DNA from 2 places in the Metabacillus indicus genome. Region 1 is predicted to be linked to the other one. Evidence: riboswitches for the same ligand, from Rfam matches in the RefSeq annotation. Region 1 holds a riboswitch; the other holds the start of a gene.

Region 1 (6,797 bases):
TAAGACGAAGAAGTAAATAACAAAAAAGGATTCGCCAGCGGCGAATCCTTTTTCTTATTGCTTCTGATAGCGGAGAATCGGCTTGCGTGCTGCCGTTGTCTCATCAAGACGTCCAACAACGGTTGTATGAGGAGCTTCCTGAACCATTTCTGGGTTTTCCTCTGCTTCTTTCGCAATTTGAAGCATAGCATCAATGAATGAATCAAGTGTTTCTTTTGACTCTGTTTCCGTCGGTTCAATCATGATGCACTCCTCGACATTAAGCGGGAAGTAGATCGTCGGCGGATGGTAGCCGAAGTCAAGAAGGCGCTTTGCGATATCAAGCGTGCGCACTCCGAGTTTTTTCTGGCGTTTTCCTGATAAAACAAACTCATGCTTGCAGTGTCTGTCAAACGGCAGATCATAGGCTTCTGAAAGTCTTCTCATCATGTAGTTTGCATTCAGAACCGCATACTCTGTCACTGCTTTTAAGCCGTCTGGCCCCATTGTGCGGATATACGTATATGCACGCACATTGATTCCGAAGTTGCCGTAAAACGGCTTGACTCTTCCGATGGACTGAGGTCTGTCATAGTCAAATGCATATTTGTCATCACGTTTCACAAGAACAGGCTTAGGAAGATACGGAATCAGATCTGCTTTTACACCGACAGGACCTGAACCCGGTCCTCCGCCGCCATGCGGCCCGGTAAACGTTTTGTGGAGATTTAAGTGAACCACGTCAAATCCCATATCTCCGGGACGAGCCTTGCTTAGTACGGCGTTTAGGTTGGCTCCGTCATAGTACAGCTTGCCGCCTGCATCATGCACGATCTTTGCCATGTCCAGAATATTTTCCTCAAACAGACCCAGCGTATTCGGATTTGTGAGCATCAGCGCAGCGGTATCATCTCCTACTACACGCTTCAGATCTTCAAGATCGACGAGTCCATGTTCATTTGATTTAACAGTGACCGTTTCAAAACCTGCCACTGTAGCAGATGCAGGATTGGTTCCGTGTGCAGAATCAGGTACGATGACCTTTGTGCGTCCAGTGTCGCCGTTTGCTTCGTGATACGCACGGATCATCATAAGTCCGGTCCACTCTCCGTGGGCACCCGCTGCCGGCTGAAGCGTGACTTCATCCATTCCTGTAATTTCTACAAGGTGCTCCTGAAGGTCATACATCAGCTCAAGAGCTCCCTGTACGGTACTTTCATCCTGAAGCGGATGGATATGGGCAAGCCCTGCCATGCGGGCAACATTTTCGTTTATTTTCGGGTTGTACTTCATCGTGCATGAGCCAAGCGGATAAAAGCCTGAGTCCACTCCATGATTGCGCTTTGAAAGAGCTGTATAGTGCCTCATAATATCAAGCTCTGATACCTCCGGCAGTTCAGCTTCCTCTGTGCGGAGATAGTCAGCGGGAATGAGTTCATCTGCTGATTGTTCGGGAATATCCATATCAGGCAGGCTGTAGCCTGTTCTTCCAGGCTTTGTCAGTTCAAAAATCAATGGCTGATTCTCGTTATTCATGTCCATCCCCCAATTCCAAAACAAGTTGATCGATTTCTTCTTTCGTGCGAAGTTCTGTCACAGCTACGAGCATGTGATTTTCAAGCTCAGGATATACGCTGCCAAGATCGAAGCCTCCGATGATGCCCTTTTCAATCAGGCGGGCATTCACTTCTTTCACCGGTTTATTTAATTTAACGGCAAACTCATTGAAGATCGGTCCGTCAAATGGCACGTCAAAGCCTTTTTCTTTAAATGCCTTTTTAGCGTAGTTTGCTTTCTGGATATTCTGCAGAGCCATTTCTTTGACTCCTTTTCTTCCGAGCGCTGTCATGGCAACAGACGCTGCAAGTGCATTCAAAGCCTGATTTGAACAGATGTTTGATGTCGCTTTATCACGTCTGATATGCTGTTCGCGTGCCTGAAGCGTGAGAACAAATCCTCTGCGTCCCTGGTCATCCTTTGTCTGTCCGACAAGACGGCCTGGCACTTTGCGGATCAGTTTCTGAGTGACAGCAAAATAGCCGCAGTGCGGGCCGCCAAATGCTGTTGGGATACCAAACGGCTGAGCGTCGCCGGCAACAATGTCCGCGCCGAATGCTCCCGGAGGTGTTAAAGCTCCAAGGGCGAGCGGGTTGGAAGAGACGATAAACATGCTTTTGCCTGTATGGGCAATTGGCTCAATGTCCTTAAGAGGTTCAATCTGGCCGAAGAAGTTAGGATATTGAACTACGACCGCTGCTACATCATCAGACATTTCCTGCTTTAATGCCTCAAGATCTGTGACGCCGTTTTTGACAGGCACTTCCACCACTTCAATGTACTGTCCTTTTGCATACGTTTTCAGCACATCTCTGCTTTCCGGATGAACGGCTCCTGACACAATGACCTTTTTCTTTTTCGTCTGTCCGCAGGCAAGCATAGCCGCTTCAGCAAGTGACGTTCCGCCGTCATACATAGAAGAGTTGGCTGCATCCATGCCTGTAAGCTCTGCGATCATCGTCTGAAATTCGAAGATTGCCTGCAGTTCGCCCTGTGAAATCTCAGGCTGATACGGCGTGTAGGCCGTATAGAACTCCGATCTTGAAATCACATGATCCACAATAATCGGCATGTAATGGTCATACACTCCCGCTCCAAGGAAAGAGGCATTGCTTCTTAGGTCTTTATTTTTAGCAGCAAGCGCGCTCATCTCTTTCATTAGCTCTGTTTCCGATTTAGCCTTCTTGATGCTGTATTCGCCCTTAAATCGAACACTTTCAGGAATGTCTTGAAAAAGCTCATCAATTGATGCTACTCCGACAGCTTGAAGCATCTCCTGCTGATCTTGCTCTGTCATCGGCAAGTAACGATGTTTCATGGATGTATTCCCCTTTCAACCCGGTTTATTTTTTTGGTCGCTTATAAAAAGGCGTCTGCACGACAACTGCTTTCAAGCGTTTTTTACGTACTTGAACAACCACTTCAGTGCCGGGCTCGGCAAATTCTTTCTTAAGCAGTGCCCAACCGATATTCTTTTTAAGTGTAGGAGATTGTGTGCCGGTTGTAATTTCCCCGATCTGCTCTTCTCCTGCAAACACCTCATAGCCGTATCGCGGTATGCCTTTATCGATCATTTCAATTCCGGCAAGCTTTCGGTCCGGTCCGTTTTCTTTTTGATCCTTTAACACAGCTTTGCCGTTGAAATCACTTTCCTTGTTCGGTTTCACGGCAAATCCGATGCCTGCTTCTATCGGGGTAATAACTTTGGAAAGTTCCTGTCCGTAGAGCGGCAGGTTCGCTTCAAAGCGAAGCGTATCACGGGCGCCAAGTCCGCATGGCAGCAGACCATCTTCTTTTCCGGCTTCCAAAATCGCTTTCCAAAGCTCAGGAGCTTTTGACGCGGCGCAGTAAATCTCAAAACCATCTTCACCTGTATAGCCTGTTCTTGATACAAGAGCAGAGGCTCCTGCAATGTTTACGTCATCTTTGAATTTAAAAAACTTGATTTCACTTAAATTTGTATCCGTGAGTTTTTGAAGGATTGACTCAGCAAGCGGTCCCTGGATAGCGAGCTGGGCGACATCTGAAGATACATTGTGCAGTTCCGTGTCCCCGAACAGCTGGGAGTTCAGCCAATCAAAATCCTTTTCAATGTTGGATGCATTCACTACAAGGAGATAATGCACATCTGATTTTTTATAGATTAATAAATCATCCACCGTTCCGCCGTCTTCATAGCACATAGCGGTATACTGCGCTCCTCCGTCTTTTAAAAGAGCAACATCGTTTGTCATTGTTTTTTGAAGAAATGCAAGGCTGCCAGTGCCCCTCACTTCAATTTCCCCCATGTGGGATACATCGAACAAGCCTGCTCTTTCGCGAACAGCTTCATGTTCTTCTTTAATAGAAGAAAACTGCACCGGCAAGTCCCAGCCGCCGAAATCAATCGTTTTTGCACCCTGCTCTTTGTATAAGTCAAAAAGCGGTGTCCGCTTTAAATCCGCCATTTCATCGCCTCCCGGTATGATCCTCTTTTTTTCATCAAAAAAAGGACAGAGAACTCCCTTTAATGGAAGTCTCTGTCCCTGCACCTGAAAGTTTACCCGGCCTAATAAAATGGCCGAGCTTTCCCCTTTGGTGGTTTGCCGCTTTCACAAACTCTCTCCAGAGTTGCGTCAAGCAAGAGTTCTTTTGCCTGAGAGATTCACATCAGTTTGCTCCTTCGGCGCTGCATGCGTATGCTGCAGTCTCTCCCCTTGCTCTCATCCGCTCATATTTTTTCATTAATTGGTGATACTGATAAGTAGACATTTTAGACATTATGACATTTTTGACATAAGAAGCCTGCTGACTGAAAACTGAGTAAGTTAGCAACTTTCTTACTTATTAACATCCTACCATTAAGGTCTTTATTCATCAATCACTTTTTTCACAAATGTTTTGTTTAAAACACATTGGAATGTTCGTGTTTTACTGTCTTTTCATCTAATCCATTGTGATAACCTGCTATTTTACCACTTAACGTGAACAATAGAGAAAGATCTACTCTTTTTTGAAAGGGCTGTCAATCATGAACGTTAAACTGAAATTTGACTCCGCGTGGCAAGATATATTTCTTAAAAAGCTTGATGACGACGGTCCGTGGGCCAGCTGGGAGAATTACAAATTAGCATGCGCCGTGCAAAAGCACCTGATTGTTCCTTCCTTTGAAGGGCTTCAAGCTCCAAATCACCTGACAGACTTCACTCCTCTTCCCCATCAGTTGGAGGTTGCAAGGCAGGTGGTGGAAAACATGAACGGAAAGGCCATCCTTGCAGATGAGGTAGGACTTGGAAAAACAATTGAAGCAGGCCTCATCGTCAAGGAATATATGATTCGGGGACTCGCTAAGAAAATTCTCATCCTCGTTCCTGCCTCTCTTGTTTCCCAGTGGGCAAGAGAGCTTCATGAAAAGTTCTATATTCCAGCCGTTGAGCAAAAGAAAAGCTACGTATGGGAAGCCTGCGATGTAGTGGTCTCTTCCATTGATACGGCAAAAAGAAGCCCCCACCGGGAAATTGTTCTTAACCAGCAGTACGACCTGGTGATCATCGATGAAGCTCATAAACTGAAAAACAGCAAAACGAAAAACTATGAATTTGTTCAGAGCCTGAAAAAGAAATACTGCCTGCTTCTTACTGCAACGCCCATTCAAAACCGCGTAGAAGAGATTTTTAACCTTGTATCTCTGCTGAAGCCCGGACATTTAGGCAACGAAGCTTATTTTTCAGAAGTATTTTCTGCCAAGAACCGCTCTTTGGAACACCATGAGCACCTTCAGGAACTCGTGAACAAAGTCATGATCCGAAACCGCAGAGGAGATACGGGCATTGAATGGCCTAAACGACATGTTGAGACCGTTCCGATCGAGCTGTCTGAGAGTGAGCGCCAGTTGTATACGGCTATATCACGTCTCAAAACATTCGGCGCCTCTTCCGCCAGCACGTTTTCAATCATGACGCTGCAAAGAGAGGCATGCTCAAGCAGGGAAGCTGTCTACATGACGCTGAAAAAAATGGCCGAGCGCCCCGAAGGCGAAGCATCCCCTCTTCCAGACTCTGTCATTGAAGAGCTGATGAACTGCATTAATGAAGTTGACGGAAATTCCAAAGCACAGCGGACGGTTGAACTGATTCAGCAAATCAATGACAAAGTCATCATTTTTACAGAATACAGGGCCACCCAGTTTTATCTTCAGTGGTTTCTTCAGCAGCACGGCATTTCATCTGTTCCTTTCAGGGGAGGATTCAAGAGGGGCAAAAAAGACTGGATGAAAGACCTTTTCAAAAACCGGGTTCAAGTACTGATTGCGACAGAAGCTGGCGGGGAAGGAATCAACCTGCAGTTCTGCAATCACATTATCAACTATGATCTTCCCTGGAATCCGATGCGGCTTGAACAGCGGATTGGACGGATTCACCGTCTCGGGCAGGAAAAAGATGTCCACATTTATAATATGGCAACAAAAAACACCGTTGAAGAGCACATTCTGAAACTTCTCTATGAAAAAATCAACCTGTTTGAAAAAGTCATCGGCGAGCTTGATGAAATACTGACAAAACTTGAGATATCCAATTTCGAAGATCACCTGCAGGACATCCTGTTTAAATCTAAAAGCGATGGAGAAATGAAAATTAAGATGGAAAACCTGACATCCATCCTGCATTCTGCAGAACAGGAACACACAAAACAGAGAATGGAGGGATAACCAATGCAGCAGCAGCAGATCAGCGAGTTCCTTGAAACCTTTTTCACGGCCAATTCATGTGACATTACAGAAAAACAGCCTGGCTATATGACGATCCAGCTGACAGTGGACATGGATAAAGAATTGATGAACAGGCCGTTTTACTGGACATATCTTGAGAAAACAGGCGGTGTGCCGAGTCCGATGCAGCTGACTTTAATAACAGATGCCAAACGGGCACCAGCTGATTTGAAAGGGGAAATCATGCACTTCGGAGCACCAAGACTGCACCAGATTTTCCGGACTGCCAAAAAATTCGGAGGCCATATCCGCCTCTATGAAAACCCGCCGAACACGGGAAGCTCTCAGTCCCTGCATCCATGGCTGGGTGTAAATGTCATGGTATCCTATCAGAGCGACAAGAAAAAAGATCATCTCTATTCCATTGGACTTCACCTGATCAGCGGAGCCATCATAGAAGATTTTCAGGATCATTTGGAAAACATGGCCCTCACTCCCAGAATTCCTGATTTGTGTTTTACAACTTCGCCAATGATTAAAGTTCAAAGCGGCCTCTTGCGAATTCAAAATTATA
Region 2 (6,797 bases), 1.3 Mb from region 1:
AGGAATTTAGCAGGAAGACGTTTGAGGAGCTTGGGGGGAAGCGCCTGTAGCAATTTACACTCATTATTTCATTACTAAATAAGAGACTAGCTTTCTTCAAGCTAGTCTCTTTAGCATGGTTAAATCTTGAGAACAGAGGGGGCTTCCCCTGCATCAATACACACTGCACTCCCTCTTCACATGATGACGTCCAATCGGCACCACAGAAGGAGAGCCTGAGACCGGATCCTGTATGACGGTGCAGTTGAGGCCGAAGATGTCTTTGATCAATGAGCTTGTGATGACCTCCGACGGTGCGCCTTCCGCGACAAGCCGTCCCTGCTGAAGGGCAAAGATATGGTCGGCATAGCGGGCGGACAGGTTGATGTCATGAAGGACCATGACGATGGTCGTTCCGTGCTTCCGGTTCAGGTCTGTCAGCAGATCAAGAATTTCGATTTGATAGGTGATATCCAGATAGGTTGTCGGTTCATCGAGAAACAGGATGTCTGTTTGCTGTGCGAGAGCCATGGCTATCCAGACGCGCTGCCTTTGGCCGCCTGAAAGCTCGTCGATGCTGCGGTCGGCAAATTCGGTGATGTTCATGATTTCCATGGCTTCGGCGACGGCTTCATAGTCCTTTTTTGTCCAGCCTTTCAGAAACGTCTGATGAGGGTACCTCCCGCGTCCGACTAAGTCTGCAACGGTAATCCCCTCAGGGACGATCGGGGATTGGGGCAATAGCCCGAGCACTCTTGCAAGCTGTTTTGGCGGGATTTTGCTGATGGGTTTTCCGTTAAGGGTGACTTGTCCGGAAGCTGGTTTTATGAGCCTTGCCATTGTTTTAAGCAGGGTGGATTTTCCGCAGCCGTTTGCTCCGATCATGATGCTGATTTTATTGCTTGGAATTGAAAGGCTGACATCGTGAAGGATGAGGTTGTTCTCGTATCCAGCCGTGATTTTTTCGGATTTAAAGGTAAGTGCCGGTTTCATTATAAATCTCCTTTCCGGTTCATTCGGATCAGCAGGTAAATCAAGTACGGCGCTCCAAGAATGCCGGTGATGACGCCGACCGGGTACCTGGCAGTAAAGGCAAACTGGCCAATAAGGTCTGATGACAGCACCAGGATGATGCCTGTAAGACCTGCTGGAATAATTGATGAAAATCCGGCACCCGTCAGTCTTTTTGCGATCGGTCCGGAAAGAAATGCGACAAATGCGATCGGTCCTGTTGCAGCGGTGGCAAGCGCAATGATCAGGACAGAGCTGATGATCAGGGCAAGTCTCGTTTTATCCGTGTCCACGCCCAGTGATGACGCAGCCTCCTCCCCGAGCTCCAGCATGTCGAGACGCTTTCCGAGTCCAATAAGGACAGGGGTGAAAACCAGAACGGTGATGATCAGAGGATAGAGGGTCTCCATCTTTGATCCATTCAGGCTTCCGCTAAGCCACCTCATAGCAGTAGGGATATCATGCTCCTGGCCGATCAGCAGCAGATAAGAAATCACGGCATCAAGCATGGCCTGAATGCCGATGCCGATTAAGATCAGCCGGCCGATTGAAAAAGAGGAGCCTTTTGACAAAAGGAAAATAACGAGCACAGCTGCAAGGCCGCCAAAGATAGAAGCAATGCTGACAACGGTATTGCTTGCATGAAGGACAACGATGCAAAAAACGGCGGCTGCACTGGAACCGGCGGTGATCCCGATGACGTTCGGATTCGCCAGAGGATTCCGCAGCATCGTCTGGAAGACTACTCCTGCAGCGCCAAAAGCAAAACCGGCAAACAAGCCTGCAATCATCCTAGGTAACCTGAGTGTGCCTACTGTAAACGTAGCTCCTTGTACTTTTTCCCCCATCAGGACACGTATGACATCCTGAACGGGATAGATCGTATTCCCGAGCATCAGCATGGCACAGCTTAGGGCAAGCGCAATGACTGCGAGAAGGGAAGTCACGAGGATAAACCGGAGCCGTCTCTTTTTTCTGCCTGTCATAATAAGGTTAATCGTATCGTTCATCATAAGGCACGCATTTTCGCTTTCATAGTTAATAGGATTAAGATGGGAGCCCCGATAAAGGCGGTCACGACGCCGACTTCAAGCTCGCCGGGTCTTCCTGCAAGCCTTCCGCACACATCAGATACCGTTAAAATAATGGCCCCTGAAAGAGCTGACATCGGAATGACATAACGCAAATCAGGACCGATGACGAGCCGTATCACGTGAGTGGAAAGTAAACCGATAAAGCCGATTGGACCTGCCAGTGCCGTTGCTGCCCCGCACAGCAGAACGCCGCCAAAAGCAGCAAACAGCCTGAGAGTGCCTGTCCGCACGCCTAAACCTGACGCAGCTTCATCGCCTAAAGCAAGTGCATTCAGTGCAGGAGCCGACAAGACGGCAATCAGGACTCCGGTGAGAAGAAACGGAACAAACAGAGAGATAGAGTCCCAGTTCCCTGCCCCGACGCTCCCTACCTGCCAATAACGGAATTGATCCATGACGCTTGAGCGGGGAATCATGATGGCCATCACAAGCGATGATAAGGCTGCACTTGTGGCCGCACCCGCTAAAACGAGTTTAAGGGGCGTGGCTCCGCCACTCCCCATTGAACCGATTCCGAATACAAAAATGGCCGTTATGATTGCCCCCGCAAGTGCAAGCCAGATATACTGGCTTGCCGTGCTGATATTTAAAAAGGTAATGCCGCAGACGACAAAGAGTGCCGCTCCTGTGTTTACTCCCAGTATGCTCGGATCTGCAATCGGATTGCGCGTGACAGACTGCATGAGGGCGCCTGAGATGCCAAGGGCCGCGCCGCACATAAGGCTGAATACCGTCCGTGCAATTCTTTGCCGGACAACATTTGCTCCGTGGGACTGTACGTCAGGATGAAACAGTCCGTCCATGAGTTCCTTCCATCCAACCGTACGGGACCCGAACATAAGAGAAGCCGCTGTGCATAAGCCGAGCAAAATGAGGGAGAAAATCAAAACCTTTATGAAGTTTCTGGGTATCATCAGCTGCTTCTTTTCTGTAACGGACTGGTTCGTCATGTTACTTTACTTTGCCTGCAGCTTCTGAAAGTAATGTTAAGTATTCATCAATGGAGTATTCAATCGCAAGCGGGTTTGGATTGCCGGCCGCTGCAAGAGGAGTATTGTCGCCGATGATCACGACAGATCCTCTTTGAACCGCAGGGATTTTTCCGAAAATAGGATCTGCCTGCAATGTTTTTAAGGTGTTTTCATTTCCATAAGAAACAAGAATCTCAGCATCGTTCAGCATATCCGCATTTTCTGCGCTTAATTCCAGGTAGAAACCGTCTTCATCCTTAAGCTCGCTCGTCATGCTTTCAGGGTATTCCATCCCAAGCTCGCTCAGGAACTCTCCGCGCGGGTCTGCTGGAGTGTATATGTAGAATTTGGATAGATCATCAGCTGAAATACTGACGAATGCCGCTTTCTTCCCTTTAAGTTCAGGATGCTCACCTGCTTTTTCCTGGATGAGTTTTTCTGTATCTTCAATCAGCTTCTTGCCTTCCTCTTCCATTCCCATACCCATTGCATTGTAGGTTACCTGTTCGCGCCATGAAGCAACCCAAGGCGCCGACTTATAAGCTACAACCGGTGCGATTTCACTCAATGTATCGTATTCTTCCTGCGTGATGCCTGAGTAGGCGGCCAAAATGACATCCGGCTGTGAGTCGGAAATCGCTTCAAAGTCCAATCCGTCCGTATCCTGGTAAATGTTCGGGCTGTCTTCTCCAAGTTCTTTCACTTTCTCTTTCGTCCAAGGCAGCATGCCGCTGTCATCCTGAATGCCGTAGTTTGCTGCTGAAAAACCTACAGGCACTACACCTAAAGCAAGTGCAACATCATGGTTGGCCCATGAAATGGTCGCAACGCGTTCCGGCTTCTCTTCAATGACCGTTTCGCCGAATGCATGCTTGATCGTGATTGGGTATTGCGTATTTGATTCTTTTGAATCAGCTTTCTTATCAGATGTCTTTTCCGAACTGCCTGATTGCCCGCCTGAGCAGCCCGCAAGCGCAATCAAAAGTACAGTTAGTAGAGAAACAGCCAGTGTTAAAAATCTGCATCTTGTATTCATTTGTCGTTCCTTCCTTAGCACTAGTTTATTTGATAACAGTTATCATTATCATTAATTTATCCTCAATTTGAAGGGTTGTCAATGAAAATAATTATCAATTAGAATATGGAACATTATCCCTGTCATTGCAGGACTGTTGACAAGGAATGCCCCACCGCCTACAATTAAGCATTATTCAGAAATACTCAAATTTTAATAGAGAAAGCTATGATAGCTGTGGATCACACTACAGCTGGAGCAGCTTCTGGAGAGACCGCTTTAGCGGCGCCGAAGGGTTCACAATCTCAGGCAAAAGGACAGAAGAGTATAGATTTAGAGTTTGGTGTACCCGTTTTTCGGGCGGCAAATGCTATTTTGGTATTCTTCAAAAAGAGATTGGGAGTCTTCCCGTCTCTTTTTTTATTGGTTTTTTTACATCTAAGAAGGAGGAATTCAAAATGGCACAGCAGGAATTAAAGAGAGATTTGGCGAACCGCCATGTGCAGCTGATTGCAATAGGCGGAACGATTGGGACGGGGTTGTTTTTAGGATCGGGCAAGGCGATTCAGCTTGCGGGACCGTCGATTATTTTCGCTTATTTGATTGTAGGGGTTGCGCTGTTTTTCATGATGAGGGCGCTTGGGGAGCTGCTGCTTTCAAAGGCGGGGTATGAGTCGTTTACGGATATTGCAGAGGATTATCTTGGCCCGCGGGCGGCGTTTGTAACAGGGTGGACGTACTGGTTCTGCTGGATCATGACGGCGATGGCCGATGTCATTGCGGTCGGTGTGTACGTGCAGTACTGGTATGACATTCCGCAGTGGGTTCCGGCAATTGTGTGCCTGCTTCTGCTGCTCGGCCTCAATCTGCTCACGGTGAAGCTTTTTGGAGAACTCGAGTTTTGGTTTGCGCTGATCAAAGTAGTGACGATTCTGGGATTGATCGTCATTGGGGTAATCTTGATTGTAATGGGATTCAAGACAGATGCAGGAACCGTGTCTGTAAGCAATCTTTGGGAGCATGGCGGCCTGTTTCCAAACGGCATGACCGGATTCCTGCTTTCGTTCCAGATGGTCGTCTTTGCGTTTGTCGGAGTGGAACTAGTCGGGGTATCTGCCGCGGAAACGTCTAATCCGAGAAAGAACATTCCGTCTGCCATCAATAAAATTCCGCTCCGGATTCTGTTCTTCTACGTCGGGGCTTTGATTGTCCTGCTCAGCATCAATCCGTGGACGGAACTGAACGCTTCAGAGAGTCCTTTCGTGAAAACGTTCAGCCTGATCGGCATTCCGCTTGCGGCGGGAATCATTAATTTTGTTGTCCTGACGTCTGCTGCGTCTGCCTGCAACAGCGGGCTGTTTTCAACAAGCCGGATCTTGTTTACGCTCAGCAAACGCGGCCAGGCGCCGTCCTCCATGAGGAAGCTGACTAAGCAGCATGTGCCCGGCAATGCGCTGTGGCTGTCAGCTGCCGTTGTTTCAGCAGGTGCGCTTCTAAGCAAGCTGGTTCCCGAGCAGGCCTTCGGTATTGTGACGACAATCAGCGCCATCTGTTTTATCTGGGTATGGAGCGTGATTTTGATCTGTCACATTAAATACCGCAGAACCCGCGGTGACCTGCATGCCAAATCCGCATTCAAGGCCCCGTTTGCGCCGTACATCAACTATGCGGTGCTGGCGCTGTTCGGGCTGATTCTGATCGTGATGCTTGTGGCGGAAGAGACACGTCCGGCACTGATGCTGACGCCTGTATGGTTTATCTTGCTGTATGTCCTGTATTCTGCGAAAAAAAGGTCCCTGACCTGATGAAAAGAGGCTGCGTGGCAGCCTCTTTTCTGTTTTAGATGGAAGTGGTTTTGGCTGCATTTTTCCCCAGCCGCTGTTTTGCCGAGGCGCGGTGTGCTTCAACAGGAATAACGTTGAGCGCTTTACCTAAGCCATACGGAGGCATGTTCCCATAGATTGATTCGTAGTCTCCGGCTTTTACTTTATAGGTTTCATGGTATATGCCTACAGATGGATTGCTGCCGATCTTCTGATTGAAGTTTTTCCATGCCGCCATGTGCTTTTCGCTTCTTGCATAGGCAAGAAGATCCTCCGTCGAGCGCCAATATTGAATCATGACCGTTGTTCTCAGCCCGAAATAGCTTTCCATGGACAGAAAGCCTAATTCATCCTTGTTCATATAGAGCTCCCTGATCATTCCCGGCATGGCAAAAAAGACGGGAAGCCACTTATGAAGGGCGAGTCGCTTGTTTACCCTCATTCCGATTAGAAAGACAACGAGATCGTCCTGATTGTCCGTTGTGTACCGCCCGGCAAACTTTTTATCAGTCATCTTTAATCCCCCTCATTCAGTAACTGTTCAAGAGTGTTTGTGCACCATTCAATCGCAGCCTTTGTCATCCGTTTTCCGTAATCCAGTGTGAAGAGCCAGTAGACGGCATCCTCTGCGTGGTCTTTGTTGGCCGTAATGCTTTCTTCGATGTTTATATATGTAAGGTATCGTGCCTCTAACTTTTTCTTGTAATCCTCTAGAGTGGATACCGTGTTTTCTTTTGGCTGATGACGTCCAAAAAACAATTTAAGCAGAATTTCATTGCGCTCGGCCGGAATTTGTTTAACTGGTTCTTCAAGCCAGTTCTTAAGCGTTTCCTTCCCTTGTGCCGTGAGATGATATTCCTTTCGTTCCGGTTTCGACGGCTGAGAGGAGATCGTGACGGTTGCC

Evidence for each region. A riboswitch is a leader RNA that binds a small molecule or an ion and turns the genes downstream of it on or off. The one in region 1 is predicted to bind glycine.
Region 2: another riboswitch for glycine. It lies ahead of ACK1LH_RS20755 (amino acid permease); the one in region 1 lies ahead of gcvT (glycine cleavage system aminomethyltransferase GcvT).

The regions. Positions count from the first base shown of each region.
Region 1 is NZ_CP176757.1:2,757,345-2,764,141, forward strand. It holds gene ACK1LH_RS14155 (rhodanese-like domain-containing protein) at 1-16, shown strand, start outside; gene gcvPB (aminomethyl-transferring glycine dehydrogenase subunit GcvPB) at 55-1,515, opposite strand; gene gcvPA (aminomethyl-transferring glycine dehydrogenase subunit GcvPA) at 1,508-2,854, opposite strand; gene gcvT (glycine cleavage system aminomethyltransferase GcvT) at 2,880-3,983, opposite strand; glycine riboswitch at 4,150-4,242, opposite strand; gene ACK1LH_RS14175 (DEAD/DEAH box helicase) at 4,547-6,223, shown strand; gene ACK1LH_RS14180 (YqhG family protein) at 6,227-6,797, shown strand, end outside.
Region 2 is NZ_CP176757.1:4,090,881-4,097,677, reverse strand. It holds gene ACK1LH_RS20780 (helix-turn-helix domain-containing protein) at 1-50, shown strand, start outside; gene ACK1LH_RS20775 (ABC transporter ATP-binding protein) at 154-972, opposite strand; gene ACK1LH_RS20770 (FecCD family ABC transporter permease) at 972-2,003, opposite strand; gene ACK1LH_RS20765 (FecCD family ABC transporter permease) at 2,000-3,034, opposite strand; gene ACK1LH_RS20760 (iron-siderophore ABC transporter substrate-binding protein) at 3,036-4,091, opposite strand; glycine riboswitch at 4,326-4,401, shown strand; gene ACK1LH_RS20755 (amino acid permease) at 4,529-5,875, shown strand; gene ACK1LH_RS20750 (DUF4188 domain-containing protein) at 5,910-6,407, opposite strand; gene ACK1LH_RS20745 (PadR family transcriptional regulator) at 6,410-6,797, opposite strand, start outside.